2 linked regions of the Thalassoroseus pseudoceratinae genome follow. The protein of the gene in region 1 interacts with the protein of each later gene in a pairwise test. Links are inferred from orthologs where the notes say so. Each region holds a gene or a part of one and is shown in the gene's direction. Other genes may lie near its edges. The genes, in order: yegS and G6R38_RS11250.

Region 1 (10,109 bases):
GAAGCGGTAACGGATGGTTTCTTCCTTTGGGAAGGTTTCCGCGTTTGGAGTCGGCCCGTCATACTGAACCGAGAGTGCCGGTCCCAGTCCGAGTGACCACACGACCGGATCGATGATATGACACCCCATATCTCCCAATGCCCCCGCACCGAAGTCGTACCAACCTCGCCATTTGAACGGATGGTAGACATTCTTCACATAAGGCCGTTCGGGAGCCACTCCCAACCAGGCATCCCAATCCAACCCTTTTGGCACAGGGTCCGAACCTTGGGGGCGATCGATGCCCTGCGGCCAAACTGGTCGGTTGGACCATGTATGGGCGACCTTCACTTTCCCAAGCACGCCACCTTGCACCCAATGGGCCAGCGTACGATAACCGGAACCACTGTGGTTCTGGTTCCCCATTTGGGTTGAGACGCCTGCCTCCGCCGCCGCATTCGTCAGAGCGCGGGCCTCGTGAATGGTTCGCGTGAGCGGTTTCTGTGTGTACGTCGCGATGCCATGCTGCAACGCCGTCATCGTGATGGGGGCGTGCATGTGATCAGGTGTGCTGACGGTGACGGCGTCGATGTTGCCGGCTTCTTTGTCGAAGAGCTTCCGCCAATCGCTGTAGCGTCGGGCTTTCGGCCATTTCTCGACTGCTTTGGCAAATCCCCCGCGACGCGTTGTGTTCGTGTCGACATCGCAGAACGCAACAACATCACAGAACGCCGCCGCTCCGTTGAGATCCGACCACCCCTTCCCGCCCACACCAACGGCGGCCAACCGGACCCGCCCATTCGGAGCCGCCGACTGGAGAATCGCGGGTGCCGCTAACGGAAGCGTCAACCCGGCGGCCGTTGAGGCGAGAAATTCACGTCGATCGAGTCGGGGATGTTGGGTCATTGGTCATACTCCAAAAAATCCATCAGGAAGACGAGCGATCCAACCACGCTGAATCGACGAATTCCAGAGCAATCAATGCACGTTTGCGAGTGTGGAGGTCGCAAATTCCCGGATCGTCAGTTCAGGTTGGGAGCAACGTGTGTCATCCTAACCGTTTCGCGGTTGAAACTTCCACCAACGCATCAACGAGAACTGTTTCTCATCGGCAAATCGGGCTGCGTCTCGATTCGCGTCTGGCAATTTGTTATGACCGTTGAGAAACACACTCCTTCCGCCCCTAGAGATCCATGACCGATTCCGCCCCCCAACTTGACCTTATCGCCACTATGCCGTTCGGTTTGGAATCCGTTGTCGGACGTGAGTTGGCTGCCCTGGGGTACACCGAGCAAACCACCAGCGATGGTCGCGTGCAATTCCAGGGCGATTGGTCGGCGGTTTGCCGATCGAATGTGTGGTTGCGAAGTGCCGACCGCGTCTTGTGGAAGATCGCCGAGTTCCACGCGGACGACTTCGACACGCTATTCGAAATCACCACGCTGCAAGATTGGCCGAACATTCTGGGCAAGACGGCGGCGTTTCCGGTGCGAGCGAAAAGCGTCCGGTCACAGTTGCATCATACGCCGACGATTCAATCCATGGTCAAGAAGTCGATTGTCGAATCATTGCAACGTCGCTTCGGAGGCAATTGGTTCGATGAAACCGGACCGGCCTACGAAATTGATGTATCGATCCTCAAAGACAAAGTGACGTTGGCGATCAACACCACCGGTCCCAGCTTGCACAAACGTGGATACCGAACTTTGGTCGGAAGTGCTCCGTTGAAAGAAACGTTGGCAGCTGCGTTGGTGCAATTGAGTTTCTGGAACCGTGAGCGACCGCTGATCGACCCGTTTTGCGGTTCCGGCACGATCGCCATTGAAGCCGCGATGATCGGGTTGAATCGTGCTCCGGGAATGCATCGGGAATTTGCCTGCGAAACCTGGCCGCAAATCGCATCCGAGATTTGGACAGACGTTCGCGAGGACGCGAAATCTCAGGAAGTCGAAAAGTTGGCCCATCCGATTTTGGCCACCGACATCGACACACGAGCAATTCAGTTGGCTCGCACTCACGCTGCAGCCGCCGGAATCGAAGACGCCATTCACTTCGAACGCAAACCGTTTGCCGAACTGCAAACCTCGAGAGAATACGGGTGCATCATCACCAACCCACCCTACGGCGAACGCTCGAGTTCCCAACGCCAAGCCGAAGCGACATACCGCCAAATGCCCAAGGTGTTTGAATCGCTGCCGACATGGTCCTTCTACGTGTTGGCATCGAACCCGAAGTTTGAGCAATTGATCAATCGAAAAGCCGACCGGCGACGGAAGTTGTACAACGGTCGGTTGGCATGCACATATTATCAATTTCACGGTCCGCGCCCGCCCCGTGCCGTCCCGGCTCCAGCCAAGGAACCTACCTGATGATTGTTCGTGTACTGTTTCTTCCAGCACTGTTGGTGCTGCTGAATCTCATCTCGGTGAGCGAGGTCGTTCGGGCTGACGATGCACCGCTGAGCCGAATCGCATTTGGGTCCTGTGCGAAGCAAGAAAACCCCCAACCGATTTGGAACGGCATTCAGGTCAGCAATCCACAATTGTTTCTGTTCATCGGTGACAACATCTACGGTGACACACGGGACATGGCCGCGTTGAAAGCGAAGTGGGCCAAGCTCGGGGCTCAATCGGGGTATCAGAAACTCAAGTCGAGTGTGCCGATCTTGGCGACATGGGACGACCACGATTACGGCGAAAACGACGCGGGCAGCGAATACCCCAAAAAGGTAGAATCGCAGAGAATCTTCCTCGACTTCTTCGAAGAACCCGCCGACTCCCCAAGACGCAAACGCGAAGGAGTGTATCTGGCGAAGATGTTCGGCCCGGAAGACAAACGCGTGCAGGTGTTGCTTCTGGACACCCGCTACTTTCGCAGCCCACTCATCCCCAAACGCTGGCAAACCGAACCGGGTTCGGGCGAGCACGGCGTGTATCTACCAAACACCAATGCCGATGCGACCATGCTCGGTGAGACGCAATGGAAGTGGTTGGAAGCGGAGCTGAAAAAACCCGCCAAGGTGCGAATCATTGCGTCCAGCATTCAAGTCGTGGCGGACCAACACGGCTGGGAAAAATGGGGACTCATGCCCCACGAACGTCAGCGGTTATTCGATCTGATTCGGAAGACGAAAGCGAACGGTGTTATCTTCGTCAGTGGAGACCGGCATCACGCGGAAATTTCCCGACTACCGGCCGAGGTCGTTGGATATCCCATCTATGATGTGACCTCGAGCAGTTTGAACCAGCCCAGCAAATGGCGGAACGAATTGAACGAACACCGTGTTGGTGTAGTGTACAATCCGGAAAACTTTGGCACGATTCACATTGACTGGCAGACCGCAGACCCAACAATTCGTCTGCAAGTTCGCGGCATGCAGAACGATGTTGTCCTGCAAGCCAAAACATCACTCAGTGAACTTCAACCCCCTGCGGATTAAGCCACACCCATGTCCACACCGGAACTGTCTCATCGTTCGCTGTGTTTGATCGTCAATGGAAAGTGTCGGGATGATGCGGAACTCATTCGCGTCATCGATTTACTGAAGTCGCAAAATCGTCGGATCGAAGTCAACTTCACGAAGCAAGCTGGAGATGCCTTCACGCTGGCAAAAGATCGTTGCCAATCCAATTGGGATGCCATCGTCGCGGTCGGCGGGGATGGAACCGCCAATGAGGTCGCTCAGGGCATGCTCAGTGCGGAAGACATCCAAGCCGCGTTTGCACTCATCCCTTATGGCACGGCCAACGATTTCGCCACCGCTTGTGGGATTCCGGCGAACAATCCGGATGTGGCCATCGAAATGCTCGACAAAGCCCCACGGAAGGCGATCGACGTCGGCAAGGTCAACGATCAGCACTTCATTAATATGGTCAGTTGTGGGTATGGTGCGGAGATCACGGCGGAAACGGCACCGGAACTGAAGCAATTGCTCGGCGGGTTTGCGTACTTCGTCACGGGGGTCACGCAGGCGGCCAACATTCAACCACGCACGATCCATGTGACCGCTGATGATTTCCAATGGTCCGGTGAGGCCCTCGCGATCACCGTCGGCAACGGCCGACAATCCGGCGGTGGCTACAAACTCGCACCCAAAGCCATCATCGACGACGGTTTACTCGACGTGACCATCGTCAAAGATTTTCCGCTGATGCAGTATTTCGAAGTGCTGGCAGAACTCAAGGAAATGACCACGCACTTTGAAAGCGAACACCTGATTTACCTTCAAACCGATCGCTTGTCGGTCGAAGCTCCCGACGGTTTGCAGTTCAACCTCGACGGTGAACCGGGCGAAGACAAACATCTGGAGTTTGAATTGCTACCACGTCGCCTGCCCTGTTACCTACCAATTCGGGCTCCATTTCAGGGCCTTTAGAACGAACACGTGGCATCGGATTTCGCTATCAAACGGAAAATCGCAGCGGGAACGAAACTCAAAATCCTCAGACGTACACTCAAATTCCTCCGTGAAGCCGTTAAACTTCCCGCCATCTGCGGTTACACTGATGGACCGAACCTCGAAACCATTGAGGAATTCTCATGGAAATCATCTTGGCGAACCCACGCGGCTTTTGTGCCGGCGTGAACATGGCCATCGACTGCCTCGACGAAGCGATCCGCATGTTTGGATCGGAGATTTACGTCTACCACGAAATTGTGCACAACAAATATGTGGTCGAACGCTTCACGAAACAAGGCGTGACCTTCGTGAACGATGTCAGCGAAGTTCCCGAAGGTTCGATTCTGCTCTACAGCGCCCACGGCGTTTCTCCGGAAATCCGCAACCAATCTCGTGAGCGGAAGTTACAGACCATCGACGCCACTTGTCCGCTCGTGACGAAAGTCCACTTGGAAGCCATCCGATACGCGCGCGGCGGATACCACATCTTGCTGATCGGTCATGAAGGCCACGACGAAGTCATCGGCACGATGGGCGAAGCTCCGGAGAGCATTACGCTAGTCGAAACTCCGGAGGAGGTCGCGGAACTTCCATTTGGCCCAGACGACAAACTTGCGTATCTCACGCAAACGACGCTGAGCGTGACCGAAGCCGGTGCGGTGATCGATGCGTTGGTCGAGCGGTATCCGCACATCGAATCGCCCCCGAAAGGCGATATTTGCTATGCGACCACCAACCGGCAAGACGCCATCTCCCAACTGGCTCCCCAGGCGGATTTGGTCCTAGTTTTGGGAAGCCAAAACAGCTCGAACAGTCGCCGCTTGAAAGAAATCGGCGAAGCTGTCGGGAAACCGTCGTACCTCATCGACACCGCCAGCGAACTCCGGCCGGAGTGGTTTGAAGGCATTAACACGGTGCTGATTTCCGCTGGGGCGAGTGCGCCGGAGGTCGTCGTAGAAGAAGTCGTCGATCACCTTGTGAAGACGTTCAACGCGACCATGCGGGAAGAAGTGATCCGTGAGGAACATGTTCATTTCCCGTTGCCGAAAGAATTGCGTCGCCTGCAAGTCACGAACTGACAACGCTTGCAAGAGTCGGCTGCCGATCGTAGCATCAGACATCAACAGACGCTGATTTCAACCCCACCGACTCGCAGGGGACTGATCGACCGTTCGCACTCCCAGCGGAATTGTGAACCCGATCAGTCTGTTTTCTTCAGAATTCGATATCCGAGCAGCAACAGCATGGTGCCGCCGATCGCCATGGCAAAGCTCCGGATGTCGAAGCCATCCACGGTGCCCCATCCGAGTCGCGTGCCGATAAATCCACCGACAAATGCACCAGCGACTCCCAATAGAATCGTCACCAGACAACCACCAGGATCATCGCCTGGCATCAATAATTTCCCCAACGCGCCGGCAATCAATCCAAAAATCGCCCAGTACAGAAATGCCATCGGTTTCGTGTCCTTCTTTTATGGTGATACGTAAAAATTCTCGGTTCCCAGGACAAGAAGCAACTTGCGCTCCGAGATTTCCAAAAATCTCGTTGGAACAATCACCAAACAGAATCACTCACAATAACCTGTTGATATCGAAGAAGATGCGCTCAAGAACCGAATCAACACGAACACTATTTCGACATTGAATAGAGATTTCTTATGCAGGTTTTCGGTCGGCATTATCAGAACGGTGAACCGATTCGAGTCACCTTGAACGCTGGACGCATTCGACGCGTCGATCCGGTGTGGCCGGATGACTCCACCGCCGATTGGCCATGGATCGCGCCGGGTTTGTTCGATTTGCAGATCAACGGACACTCCGGCACGTGGTTCAGCCAGGAGAATTTGTCCGCGGACGACGTTTGTTTGGTGGTCGAGAAGTATCTGGCTCACGGGGTGACTCGTCTTTGTCCCACGTTGATTACCAACTCGTTCGAAGCTCTCCGCGATGGATTTTCCGCAGTCGCCGAAGCGTGTGATCGGCACGAGTGGGTCGATCGCATGGTGCCCGGTTGCCATTTGGAAGGCCCCTACATTGCCGCCGAAGATGGTCCTCGCGGTGCGCATCCACTCGAGCACGTCCGCCCCGCCGATTGGGACGAGTTCACGGAGTGGCAGAAGGCCTCCGGTAACCGGATTCGATTGGTGACGGTCGCGCCGGATCAAGAGAACATCGTCCCGTTCATTCGACAAGCGGTGGAATCGAGTGTGGTTATTTCGATCGGTCACACCGGTGCCACTCCCGAGCAGATCGAAGCCGCCGTCGATGCCGGGGCCACGATGAGCACGCATCTCGGCAACGGTGCCCACGGCACACTGCGACGACACCCGAACTACCTTTGGGAGCAACTTGGAGATTCTCGCTTGTGGGCGGGGATTATCACCGATGGACACCACCTTCCCGCCAGCGTGGTGCGGTCGATCATTACGGCTAAGGGCGTTGATCGGACGATCATCACTTGTGACGCGTCCGGGCTCGCCGGTTGTCCGCCGGGAGTGTACGAGGAAGGTGCCGTGGCGATGGAAGTCTTGGAAGACGGACGGCTCGTGGTCGCCGGTCAACGGCAGTATCTTGCCGGTTCGGGACAGGAAACTGATCACTGCGTTGCCACCGCGATGAAGATGGCTCCACTCACTCTCGGTCAAGCCATCGACATGACCAGCCGCAACCCCGCCCTGCTGCTCGGCTATGAAGAATGTCGTCTCCGCCGTGGTTCCCGTGCGGATCTCGTGTTGTTCAACTGGCAACCCGGCGGCACGTTCGACACCGTCGCGACTTTCCTCGCCGGTGAGTTAAAATACGGCGAAGTCCCAGAACCCGCTACGATCACGAGTTAACTGCTTTAGAAAGTCCTCCCATGCGATTCCTCAAAGGTGTTTCGGTCCTCACACTGACAGCATTACTGTGCTTGCATGTCACGAACCTCGTCGCAGAGGACGAAAGTGCAAGTTCCTACAGCGGACCGAAAGAAAAGCTCCATGTCTATCTGTTGATTGGTCAATCCAACATGGCCGGGCGAGCACCGTTCAGTGACGAGCAGTCGGGAGCCATCGCCGGTTGCTATCTGCTCAATGGTGACGATCAATGGGAGCCTGCCAAGAATCCGTTCAATCGCTATTCCACCATTCGCAAATCCCTGAGCATGCAGAAGATGAATCCGGGTTACGGGTTTGTTGAGATGATGTCAAAGGCCAAGAAAGACGCCACCATTGGCCTCGTTGTGAATGCCAAAGGCGGAACGAAGATTGAGCAATGGGCGAAGGGCACACAGTTCTACAAGGAAGCTGTCCGGCGGGCGAAAGAAGCTCAGAAGACCGGCACGCTCAAAGGAATTCTTTGGCATCAAGGTGAAGGCAACGGCAGCAACCCCGAAGGCTATCTGAAGAAACTCGAAACCTTGATCACAGATCTTCGGACCGACCTCGGCAATGAAGAGCTTCCGTTTGTCGCCGGGCAAGTTCAGAATCTCCCGCCGATTAACGATCAAATCGCCGAACTCCCCGCAACCGTCCCGCACACCGGCTTCGCCAGTTCCAAAGGTCTCAAAACCATGGACCGCTGGCACTTCGACACCCCCAGCATGCAAAAACTCGGCCAACGCTACGCCCAAGAAATGCTCAAGATTGAAGCCAAGCAAAAGAAGTAATCGGTAGTCGGCAAGTAGAGACAACTCTACACAAAGAACACCGCAGGCAGGGTTACGCTACGTCAACCCTGCCTGCGTGACTAGTTTTCGGCCAAGTCGAGGCATAGGCACTCTTTGTCGTTGCGAAGGTAGACTTTGCGGTTGGCCCATGCTGGTGGACACCATACGACGTCTCGTCCGAATGCGTTGTTGGTTGGCTCGATGACTTTGACGCGGTCGATTTCTTCGTAGCCTTGGCGGGAGAGCTTTGCGATGAGAAGTTCACCGTGTTCATTGAACATCCAGAACTTCTCAGCATTCTTGACGATGAATGCCGTTGCCGAGTTCGAGGGGCGTTTTGTGTTGACGGGCTCTCCGGATTGCCACAGGCGATCGCCGGTTTTCAACTCCACACCGTACATCAACCCGTTCTGATCGAAACCGTATAGAGTGCCGTCTCCCAGGAACGGTTGCACGTTGACTGGCGAAATCGCTTTTTTCGACCGATCTCGCCAGAGTGGTTTCGCTGCGGGCTTGGTTTCGTCTAGCTCGATAAGAATGTTGTTGTTCGAGAAACTGCCGGCAAATAACAGATTGTCTTCGATGACGGGGGTCATGATCGCGGCACCGTTTGTGGCTTCATATGGAACCGACCAGTAAAGCTCTCCGGTTTCCGGATCGACAGACGCAACAGCCGATGGGTGAAATAGGATCAACTGTCGAACACCGCCGGCGTCAATTATGGACGGTGGAACATAACCGGTTTGAGGGGTTTTGAGGGCCCGCCAAATTTCTCGTCCCGTGTCCTTGTCGAAAGCCACTGCATGAGCGTCTCGGCCGCCAACCACGCAAATCAGTTTTTGGCCGTCGATCAACGGATGAGCCGCGAACCCCCAGAGTGGCGTTTTGGCTTGATACTCGTTCGGGAAATTCTTGGACCACACCACTTCCCCGGTCTGGGCATTCAAACAATACAAATCGCCCTCAGCCCCAAGTGTGTAAACCTTGCCGGCGTGAACGTTGGGCGTGCAGCGTGGTCCTGCGGGATAGGAAACGCGATACCGCACCGGGTATTCGTGCTTCCAAATTTCTTTTCCAGTGGCCTCATTCAAGCAGAGGACTCGTTCGGTTCCCGAGAACTGCTTACGATCGAAATTGTCGACCTTCACATTTTCTTTCGTCACGTAATCCATCACGTAGACTCGGCCATTAGCCACCGCCGGTCCGGAATACCCGCCAGCGATCGGAACCCGCCACACGACTCGCGGGCCTCCTTCCGGAAACGTTTGCAGAAGTCCGTCTTCTCGCCACACGTTGTCACGATTCGGCCCCATCCACTGCGGCCAATCGTCGGCATGGAGACTGGTTGTCATGAACACCACAAAGCAGACCGGCAGAAGTTTGGAGAACAACATGGAAGGACTTTCGTGGTCAGGACACAAGGCGGGAAGCGTGTTTGAACGGAGTCAGCAGTAGCCGCCAACGTACCACCAAGGGTCTTGGAATCCAACTTCGCATCCATTTTCGCCGCTGTGATTACTGTAAGAAAGCCCGAACGTCAGATTCGGACGTTGATCCCATCTGCAAATGGCGGAAACCTCGTCTTGTCAGAAATCAGCGCGCAAAGTACAGTCCCCCATTCTGAACAACTTCGAATGACCCCGCCCATTTTGCGAGCCGGCACGGATGCTGCATCGTTTGCGACAATGGTTATGCCCGGACCTTGCCATCGACTTGGGTACCGCGAACACTCTGGTTGCGGTGCATGGGTTCGGTGTATTGGTGAACGAACCGTCGGTGGTGGCGTTGCAGAAAGGCAGTCGACGGGTTCTGGGGAAGGGAACAGCCGTCGGAAAACTGGCCAAGCAAATGCTCGGTCGCACGCCGGATTCCATCACCGCAATTCGTCCGCTACGAGACGGTGTGATTACCGATTTCGAACTCTGTGAGGCGATGCTGCGATACTTTATCCAGAAGGCCCGCAAGAACAGTCGGGGTCTGCGGCCGCGAGTGGTGATCGCGGTACCGGGTGGCATCACACCGGTCGAAAAACGGGCCGTCTTCAACAGTGCCGAACGCGCCGGAGCCGGTCGCGTATGGCTGG
Region 2 (10,197 bases), on another replicon or contig:
CACACGCGGTTTAGTCCTGATCGTCGATGAAGCCAATTTCCTCAGCGATGAACTGCTGGAGGAAATCCGGACGTTGACGCACTTGGCGATCGACGGTGTGCCGTTGATTCGAGTTGTGCTGTCGGCTCATATGTCCTTTGAGGAGCGACTGATTGACCGGCAAATGGAACCGTTGAACCAACGGATCGGCTGCCATGTCTTCCTTGAACCGTTGTCACACGAGGAATCCATCAGCTACGTCGCTGCGCGACTTCAGTTGGCTGATGGCAACGTTGATGAAATCCTCACAACGGATGCGTTGCTCGCGATTTGTCAGGCGAGTGGCGGTGTGCCACGTTGCTTGAATCAATTGTGCGACCATACGTTGCTCCTCGGTTACGCGTTTCAGGAACAACCGATCACCATCGAGCGGGTACACGAAGCGTTGGAAGACCTCAAACCGCTGCCGTTGCAATGGAACAATCTTCCGTCCGCGCCAATTCCGGAGGAACACGCTCAGTTCTGTGAGGAATCCGCAGAAGACGAAGCAAACGTGGACACCGAGGAACAAGTCCTCGAACCCTCGGACACCGATGTGGCCCCTGTCGACGCTTCCGAGGATGCTGCCGTGTTCGAATTTGGATCCGATGAAGTCGCTGACGGCGTCACCCCGCCCGTCATGACTACAGAAATTTCGGAACCCGTCGAGGCATCCGTATTTGAAGTCGGCGGAGACGAAGACACGGAATTCTCCACCAGCGATGTAGACACAGATCAAATTCCATCAGTCTGGACGAACGAGCCGGTTGGAGAATCCATGGAGTCAAACGTGATCGAGTTTGGTTCACCGGACGAGTCTTCGGTTTCCGACGTTGTTCAAGAACCGGCACCGACCTCTGAAGAACACCATGTAATCGTGCCGCCCACTCCGACTTGGCGGCAAACTCCGGAGACGATCGAAACCGAACGGGTTCGGCAAGCCGTTGGTCCGTATGCGTGGTCATTCGCCGAGGAAGCCGTTACGGATCGATATTCTGCGTTGGACGCAGGACGCTCGATCGATTTCAGCTTGAAATCCATCGCAACGACTTCGGTCTGCCCCACGGTCCAGCTTCGTTGTGAAGAACAAGGCTGGCTTCCCGCAGAACCATCGCCGTTTGCCAAGTCATCCTTGCCAGTCGAGTGGATCGAAGACGAAGTTCCGAGTCCATCGGAAACCCCAGACCAACCGGTCTCGCACTCCAATCCGTTGGACACCATCGACGCGATTCTCCCGCAGGTCGAGAGTGCTTTGAACGACGGAATCGAATCACAGGAGACGGTGGAGCCCGTCGAAAACGCTCCGGCGAACGCGGCCGACGTGTTGCAATCGGTAGAAGAGCAAATCGCAGAATTCCACAACTCGGATTCGGAAGTCGACTTGGAAACCGAGATCGGGGCCTTAGTTCTCGACACCTGCGTGAGCACTCAGGCGGAACTCTACGGCAGCCCACGCAACCGTGAAGTCGACCAGCAACTCGCAGCCGCCTTGGAAGACACACTTGCCGAAAAACTCGGTACGTCCAAAACCGAGGCGTCTGAGTCTGAGGTGCAACCCAAGCAAAAATCGATCGCGGAGCAACTCGCCGAAGCTGCCCACACCGAGCACGAGATACCGCAGCCAAAACAGACTCGCAAATACGGCAGCTTGTTCACCAAGCTCCGACGGAAATTACGATCCTAATCCGAGTCGTTTGGTTGGACTCGTTCGACCGGGTTGGCACCGTCATGCTATAACTGAGTCTGAATCCGTGTTCGTCGGCCATTCTTGGACTCAGGCTTGTTGATGACAGTGTCGAAAACTCCGTCCGATGCATTGCTCGCAGAACTTAATGAAGCTCAACAACAGGCGGTCCGACATGGGGATTCGCCGTTGTTGATTGTGGCTGGTGCCGGAACCGGGAAAACGACGACGCTCGCTCATCGAGTCGCGTGGCAGATTCTTCAAGGGACTTCACCCCGACGAATTTTGCTTCTGACGTTCAGTCGCCGAGCCGCCGCCGAGATGCTGCGACGTGTGGACGACATCCTGCAAGCCGTCGGGAAAACGAGTCGGGAATCCGCGAACGTCTTTGGTGGAACGTTTCATTCGGTCGCCTTGCGATTGCTGCGACGATATGGCGAGGTTCTTGGGCTCGGTGCGGAGTTCACAATCCTCGATCGCGGCGACGCCGAAGACCTCATGAATGTCGTGCGGACCGATTTAAACTTGTCCGACGGCAAACGCCGCTTCCCGCTCAAGGGAACATGTCTCGCGATCTACAGTCGTTGCGTGAATCGCTCGGCACCGTTGAAAACTGTGTTGACCGAAGATTTCCCGACGCACCTTTCCCACGAAGCAAACCTGGGGCGATTGTTCACCGCATACACGGAGCGAAAAGAGTCGCACGTTGTGCTGGATTACGATGATCTGTTGGTGTTCTGGTTGGCGTTACTGGAAAATCCGCAAGGTGCGGAAGTCGTTCGTGGGTTGTTCGATCGGGTGCATGTCGACGAATATCAAGACACCAACGTCCTGCAAAGTCAGATTTTGAAACGACTCGTTCCCGACGGAACCGGTCTCACCGTCGTTGGTGACGATTCGCAGTCAATTTACTCGTTTCGAGCCGCCACCGTTCGCAACATTTTGGATTTCCCGGAAGACTTCCCCGATTCGAGCATCGTGACGCTCGAACAGAATTACCGCAGCACGCAACCAATTCTCGATGCCACCAATCGTGTCATCACGGAATCGACAGAATGGCATGCGAAAAAGCTGTGGTCAGAACGAACACACGGAGTTCGGCCGCAAGTCATCCGATGTGCCGATGAGGAATCGCAAAGCAGTTTTGTGATCGAGCAAGTCCTCAATGCCCGCGAAGAAGGTGTGCGATTACAGGACCAAGCCGTGCTGTTCCGGTCTTCGTATCACAGCGCAGGTTTGGAATTGGAACTCACACGGCGGAACGTTCCCTATCGCAAATACGGTGGATTGAAATTCATCGAATCAGCCCACGTCAAAGATTTGCTCGCCTACTTGCGATTGGCGGAGAACCCACGGGATATCGTGGCCGGCACGCGTGTGCTGTGTTTGTTGCCGGGCATTGGGAATGCGAGGGCAGGGCGGTTGATGGAATCGCTACGGGACGCCAACGGTTCCTTCGCCGCCTGGAGAGAATTTAAAGCCCCCGCCAGCACCCGTGGCCAATGGGAACCGTTTGTCAAACTCTTGGATGAGTTATCATCCGGCCCCTTGTTGGAGTCGTCTGTCGCGACACAGGTGGAACGAGTGCGAACGTTCTACAAACCGCTCTTGGAAGATGCACACGACCATGCCGCAGTCCGAATGCGAGATTTGGAACAACTGGAGATTTTAGCGGCACGGTATGCGGACCGAGCGAGTTTCCTTGCGGAAGTTACGTTGGATCCGCCATCGTCAACTGCCGAACTGGGTGATCCGGCCGCTCCTGATGAAGACGATTGGCTCGTGCTCAGCACGATTCACTCCGCAAAAGGACTGGAGTGGGACAGCGTATTCGTGTTGCAAGCGATCGAAGGCAGCATCCCCTCCGAAATGGCCACCGGTTCACCGGAACAGATCGAGGAAGAACGGCGGTTGTTTTATGTCGCATTGACACGCGGAAAAAATAACCTGTTTGTTTGTCACCCTCAACGAATCATGGGACAACGCAACCAGTTCTTCGCTCCATCATTCAGCCGGCTCACCCCATTTGTGAGTGATGAGGTCCGCTCGACGTTTGATGAGATCGTCTATTCGCCCGAGGGACATACCGACGCTGCTCCCAAACCCGAAAGTTCACAATCTGTGAGGAGTCGTCTGAATTCCCTGTGGGGCGAAAATTAGGCCGATTTCCCATCATTTTCAGCCTCTACGGACTTTCCGTCGTGTAGGGTGGCGAAAATCGATGGAAAACCCAACAATACACTCCGATTGGCCGGACACATTGTGCTAACCGTCCGCCAATCAGCTAGAATCAACATCCACCGAAGACAATTGAATCCGCTGACCCTGAAGGACGAATGTGATGAGCACGGCCAAGGTGATTCTTGATGGCAAAGAATACGAACTCCCCGTCGTGGTCGGGTTGGAAGGCGAAATCGGGATCGATATCACCAGCCTCCGCTCAGATTCGGGCGCCATTACCCTAGACCCCGGCTTCGGCAACACCGGGTCTTGCGAAAGTGCAATTACATTCATCAACGGAGAAGAAGGAATCCTGCGTTATCGCGGGTATCCCATTGAGCAACTCGCTGACCACAGCTCCTTCATTGAGACAAGTTATTTGCTGATCTACGGCAAATTGCCCACTCAGGAAGAACTCGACAACTTCCGGCATGAGTTGACGTATCATAGTATGCTGCATGAGGATATGAAGAAATTCTTCGAAGGATATCCTCCCAATGCGCACCCGATGGCCGTCTTGTCCTCGATGGTGGCTTCCCTGTCGAGCTACTACCCCGTCGTCGACGAAGAGCGTGAACAGAACATCATTCGTCTCATGGCCAAGGTCAAGACGATCACTGCCTATGCGTACAAGAAGTCCGTGGGACAACCGTTTGTCTATCCGCTGAATTACCTGACATTCTGCGAAAACTTCCTGCGAATGATGTTTTCGGTCCCCGCGGAGAGCTACGAAGTTCCCACCGAGCACGTCAAAGCGTTGAATCGCCTACTCATCCTGCATGCCGACCACGAACAAAACTGCAGCACATCAACCGTTCGCATGGTCGCGAGTTCGCAGGCGGACCTATTCGCATCGATCTCCGCCGGGATCAGCGCCCTATCCGGTCCGCTGCACGGCGGAGCGAACCAAGCCGTCTTGGAAATGCTGGAAATGATCCAAAAGGACGGCGGCGACTACAAAAAGTGGGTCAGCAAAGCTAAAGACAAAAACGACGATTTCCGTCTGATGGGCTTCGGTCACCGCGTCTACAAGAACTTTGATCCACGGGCCAACATCCTTCGGGAGTCCGCCGACGCCGTTTTGGAACAGATGGGGCGGACCGATCCGCTCTTGGATATTGCCAAACAGTTGGAAGAAGTCGCGTTGACCGACGAGTACTTCATCTCACGGAAACTCTACCCGAACGTCGATTTCTACAGCGGTATCCTCTACCGAGCGATGGGCATTCCGACCAACATGTTCACAGTCATGTTCGCCCTCGGTCGTCTGCCAGGATGGTTGGCACACTGGAAAGAACTCCGCGACGGCCGCAGCCGAATCTATCGTCCGCGACAAATCTACACCGGCGAAACCGTTCGCGATTACGTGCCGATCGAAGGCCGCAACTAGATCAGTCGGCATTTGATCGCAGTCGGTTTTGTCTCGCGGAGGCCAGGAAACAAAGTGTTTTTTCGTCCTCCGCGGACACAAAAGATGGTAAAACGGTCTCAACCAATGCATCAGTAAATTTCGCTTGCTCGGATTTCCCAGGACTTCAGGTTACGTCATGAGTCGACCTCTCATTCTCATCGGTTGGATGGTCCTGGCCCTGGGAAATTGCAGAGGAGGGCTTTTCGCGTCCAATGAGAGTTTCTACGTCGATATTCTGACGGAAAACGATATTCGAGACGACGAAGTCGCATTGCAGGAATTCTTGGAAAGTCTTCATCCGACCGAGCAAACCATCGCCCATCTCCGCAAATTGACGGAGCAACTCGGGGATGCGGAATTCTTTCAACGCGAAGCGGCCACCCGCGAGTTGCTGACCATTCCCGCATGCTGCCCTGAAGTCTTGATGGAGGCCTGCGAAAGTCCCGACCCGGAAATTCGCTGGCGATCCCGGCAAATTCTGAAACAAAATCGAACGCGAACAGATCGAATTCTGTTCGCTGTTTTTAGTTTGATCAAGAACCGAAAACTCACGGGTTTAGCCAAACCGGTGGCAACTTCGTTGCGGTTGGCGCAGACGGATTCCGTTCGACGTGCGGGACGGCAGGCACTTTCCGCCTCGGCGACTGTGGACGATGCCGATTGGCTCCGCGAATTGCTGGCGAGCGAACATTCCTCGATGGCGATTGCGGCAGTTGGAGCGTTGGACCGAGTCCTTGGCCCGGAAGCCGCAACGGATTTCCTGCCATTGCTGGATCGACCAGACAACGAATTGCGACTCGTAGCCGCTCGGGCATTGCTCAATCACGGTCAACGAGACACGTTGAACACGTTCGTGGAGTTGCTCGATGCCAATGAATTGACGGTCCGTCTTCAAGCCGCTCAAACATTGCGATCGGCAACGGGCCAACGGTTTCAGTTCACTCCCTATGATGAGCCCGCTGCCCGGCAACAAGCCGCGAACGAGTGGCGAACCTGGGTCAGTGAAAACGGCGCCAACTCCCCTTTGAATCTGCCCATTCTTGAGGGTGATGTCGAACTAGGACGAACCCTCATCTGCTACTACGGGCGGAAAGAAGTCGTTGAACTCGATGAGCGTGGCGAACAGACGTGGAAACTCGAAAAGGTGAACGGTCCCTGGGATTGCGACGGGACCCCAGAAGGGCACCGGGTCATCTGTTTCTACACGCAGCAAGCAATTTCCGAATACAACCAAGATGGCGAGGAAATTTGGAGCATCAAGAATATCCCAGGCCGACCGTTCAGTGTGCAACGGCTATCGAACGGCAACACGCTCATTTCTTGCTACAACACAGGCAAGATCATCGAATATCGGCCCGACAAATCCAAGGCGTGGGAAATTACGAAATCCGGCACGCCGATGGATGCTCAACGGCTTCCGAATGGTCACACATTGATCACTCTCTACCAAGCCCAAAAAGTCGTCGAAGTCAATCAAGAAGGCGATCCCGTCTGGGAGTTGAAAGATCTCGGCAAACCGCGATCTGCCCACATGCTGCCCAATCGCCATGTCCTAGTCACCGAAGCGACATCGAAACGGGTCGCCGAATACGACGCCAGCGGCAAAATGGTGTGGTCGCACGAGAATATCAAGAACCCGCTCGATGCCCAACGTCTCTCCAATGGCAACACGCTCATTTCCTCGTCCGATGGCGTGATCGAAGTCACTCCCACCGGCCGAACGGTATGGAGCAAAAACCTCAACGGTGCGAGTCGAATTTGTCGTTACTAGTACGCGTGTTGCTCAGGCGTTGCGTTCGCGGACAACGACATCCGAGTGAATCGGTAGTACCGGCTCTGTCACAAAATCTCGACGTGATCTAGTCTCCTTGAACTCCATCCGTCAGCGAGTTTTCTCACCAAAGGCTTTGCGGTTCCGTGCATATCGACGTCCATTTTCTGCCGATCACACTCACCAACGAGAAACTCCATGGCTGCGTGGCAATCATGGTCGATTTGCTCCGTGCGTCCACGACGATGACCACCGCGTTAGCGGCCGGAGCGGAGACGATCGTTCCGTGTGAATCCGTCGATCATGCTCGAGAAGTCGCGGCGAAGTTGTCTTCGGAAACCGCTGTCATTCTCGGTGGAGAACGGAAGGGCGTGAAAATCGAAGGCTTCGATTTTGGCAACTCACCGTCTGATTACACCGCCAAAAACGTGAGCGGAAAAACGATTGTCTTCACGACAACCAACGGAACCAAAGCCCTCGCGAAATCGAAATCCGCCGACCGAATCGTTGTCGGATCGTTCGTGAATTTAGCGGCGGTCAGTCTGTTTGCGGTGGACTCGGGTCGATCCATTCAAATCGCCTGTGCCGGAACCGACGGGCAGGTCACGCGGGAAGATGTTCTTTGTGCCGGTGCGATTGCGAACGCTTGCACCGAAAGCTACAACACAATCGGTCAGAGCCTCGAGCGAACCGACGCGGCTCGCATCGCAATCGATTGCTACCGCATGGTTGCGGGTCAACTCCACGAGGCCGTCTGCGATAGCATCGGTGGACGAAATTTACAGCGTCTTGGCTTCGAGGCTGACATCGAAACCGTCTGCGAAGTCGATCGAGTGCCCGTCGTACCGGAATATGATCCGAACATGGGCCGTGTGAGTGTTGTCTGACCGACACGTGATCACTCGCAAATTCGTTTAATACCCACAGTTGAATTCAGTAAGAAAGTGCTTCCGATGGCGAAGTCCATGGACGAGATCGTAGCTTTGTGCAAACGCCGGGGTTTTGTCTTTCAATCCTCCGACATTTACGGCGGACTCCAGGGATTTTGGGACTACGGCCCGCTGGGCACGGAACTCAAGCGGAACGTGCGGGAAGCCTGGTATCGGGACATGATCACCAACCACAATGAGTTGGCCACTCCCGAAGGTGCCCCGTCGCCCTTCCAAATGAATGCCGTCGAGTGCAGCCAAATCATGCACCCCCATGTTTGGAAGGTTTCCGGTCACTACGATCTGTTTGTCGACAAAATGGTGGACTGCCGGGAATCGAAGAAACGATACCGCTTTGACCATCTGCAAGGACGCTGGGCGAGTTACCAAGGCAAACGAGTTTTTGTGTCAACGAGCCTTTCATCCGATGAAGGTCTCGCTCAGGTCACGCGAAACGCTCTGAAATTCTTCGGATTGCGAACCAAAGACGTCGAGAGAATCGAATTCGGTACCGGCGAGCATGGTGGTCTGGCGGAATCAATCAGTGCTGGAACATCGCTCGCGACAACACCATCCACGCCTTACCCGGAACTTCGGCCCATTTGGGATGCCGATAGTTTGGCGAATATTCTGGCTCCCGATGCGACGAAAGTTGGCACCCTTACCGAACCACGCGACTTCAAACTGATGTTCGAGACGACCATCGGCGCACTCGGTGGTGATGAAGATAAAGCGTACCTGCGACCGGAAACCGCACAGGGTATGTTCGTCAACTTCAAGAACGTCATGGACACCACCCGGGTTAAAGTGCCTTTCGGTATTGCACAGATCGGCAAGAGTTTCCGCAACGAAATCACCCCGCGAAACTTCACGTTCCGCTCCCGGGAATTCGAACAGATGGAAATGGAATTCTTCTGCCGACCCGATGAGTCGCGGAAATGGTACGAATACTGGCGGGATCGACGGTATCAATGGTATGTCGATTTGGGGCTTTCGAAAGAAAACCTCATCCTCCGTGACCACACCGAAGAAGAGTTGGCTCACTACTCTGTGGGCACAGCCGATGTCGAATATGCGTTTCCGTTCTTGTCACCCGGAGAGTATGGCGAGTTGGAAGGAATTGCGCATCGCGGTGATTTTGATTTGCGGTCGCATATGGAAGGCAAACTCGTCAAGAACGAGGCCGGGGAACTGGTCGTTGAGAAAAACGAGCACGGCCAACCCAAATACCGGGGCAGTGGCAAAGACATGCAGTACTTCGACGATCAAAGCCGCGAGCGGTTCATTCCGCACGTGATCGAACCGGCAGCGGGGGCGGATCGGGCGACGTTGGCGTTCATCTGTGAAGCCTATCGCGAGGACGAGCAACCCAACGACAAAGGCAAAATGGAAAAACGCACGGTGATGCAATTCCATCCACATCTCGCGCCGATCAAAGCCGCCGTCTTTCCGCTCATCAAGAAAAACGGAATGCCAGAGAAGGCGGCGGAGGTCTATCACGAACTCAAGAAAGCCGGCATCGTTTGCCAATACGACCAACAAGGTGCGATCGGTCGTCGATACCGCCGGCAAGACGAAATCGGTACACCGTACTGCATTACAATTGATGGCGACACGTTAGACGATGGCACCGTGACGATCCGAGATCGCGATTCTCTCGAGCAAGAACGCATCCCGGCGGATCGCGTGGTCGAGGAAATCACCGGACGAATGAAATCGGTCTAAGTTAGCCACCGCGACGGTTGCCGACGGAGTTCCCCAGACGAAAATCTGGACAATTTGTCTGTCGGTCGGTCTAATGAACGAGAGTTGGTCCCAAGGGCGTTTGGTGATCAACTCTCGTTTTCCTCGTTAGACATGGATTGATCGCATATGACCGAAACGGTCGAGGCGAAATCGCAAACCCTCGAAGAGAAACGAATTTCCGATCTCACTTTGCGTCTGGAAGACTTCGTCCACGAGGGGGAAGAATTTCTGGTTCGGCGAGCCGATGGTGAATTGGAAATCGATCGTCCGCTGTCGGGAAGTCGTTTGAAGAAGTCTCATGAGGAACTGTACGGGCATCTTTTGGCAATCAATCAACGACTTGAAGAAGCCGGTGGCTTTCTGACGTGGGTCGTTCGTCTGGCGATTCTCGCTGTGATTGTTAGCATCGAGTTGCGAT

What was found.
Region 2: the proteins of yegS (region 1) and G6R38_RS11250 interact in binary tests that used the Escherichia coli proteins (3 or more experiments, as listed by UniProt). The link is inferred for Thalassoroseus pseudoceratinae from one-to-one orthologs.

The regions. Positions count from the first base shown.
Region 1 is NZ_JAALXT010000006.1:79,304-89,412, forward strand. What follows is about bases 2,514-5,390. They hold yegS (lipid kinase YegS), read left to right. Parts: upstream 2,514-3,427; coding sequence 3,428-4,354; downstream 4,355-5,390. Other genes in these bases: G6R38_RS20905 (alkaline phosphatase D family protein), read left to right, coding at 2,514-3,418; ispH (4-hydroxy-3-methylbut-2-enyl diphosphate reductase), read left to right, coding at 4,519-5,390. In the rest of the region: G6R38_RS20895 (Gfo/Idh/MocA family protein), read right to left, coding at 1-885; G6R38_RS20900 (THUMP domain-containing class I SAM-dependent RNA methyltransferase), read left to right, coding at 1,173-2,348; more of G6R38_RS20905, read left to right, coding at 2,348-2,513; more of ispH, read left to right, coding at 5,391-5,457; G6R38_RS20920 (GlsB/YeaQ/YmgE family stress response membrane protein), read right to left, coding at 5,580-5,834; G6R38_RS20925 (N-acetylglucosamine-6-phosphate deacetylase), read left to right, coding at 6,039-7,217; G6R38_RS20930 (sialate O-acetylesterase), read left to right, coding at 7,238-8,026; G6R38_RS20935 (PQQ-binding-like beta-propeller repeat protein), read right to left, coding at 8,107-9,420; G6R38_RS20940 (rod shape-determining protein), read left to right, coding at 9,692-10,109. UniProt on the Escherichia coli protein: In vitro phosphorylates phosphatidylglycerol but not diacylglycerol; the in vivo substrate is unknown.
Region 2 is NZ_JAALXT010000003.1:276,802-286,998, reverse strand. Bases 3,213-6,177 are described here. They hold G6R38_RS11250 (citrate synthase), read left to right. Parts: upstream 3,213-4,043; coding sequence 4,044-5,312; downstream 5,313-6,177. Other genes in these bases: G6R38_RS11245 (HEAT repeat domain-containing protein), read left to right, coding at 5,470-6,177; G6R38_RS11255 (ATP-dependent helicase), read left to right, coding at 3,213-3,862. Also shown: G6R38_RS11260 (ExeA family protein), read left to right, coding at 1-1,702; more of G6R38_RS11255, read left to right, coding at 1,805-3,212; more of G6R38_RS11245, read left to right, coding at 6,178-7,104; G6R38_RS11240 (2-phosphosulfolactate phosphatase), read left to right, coding at 7,251-7,991; G6R38_RS11235 (glycine--tRNA ligase), read left to right, coding at 8,058-9,758; G6R38_RS11230 (hypothetical protein), read left to right, coding at 9,906-10,197.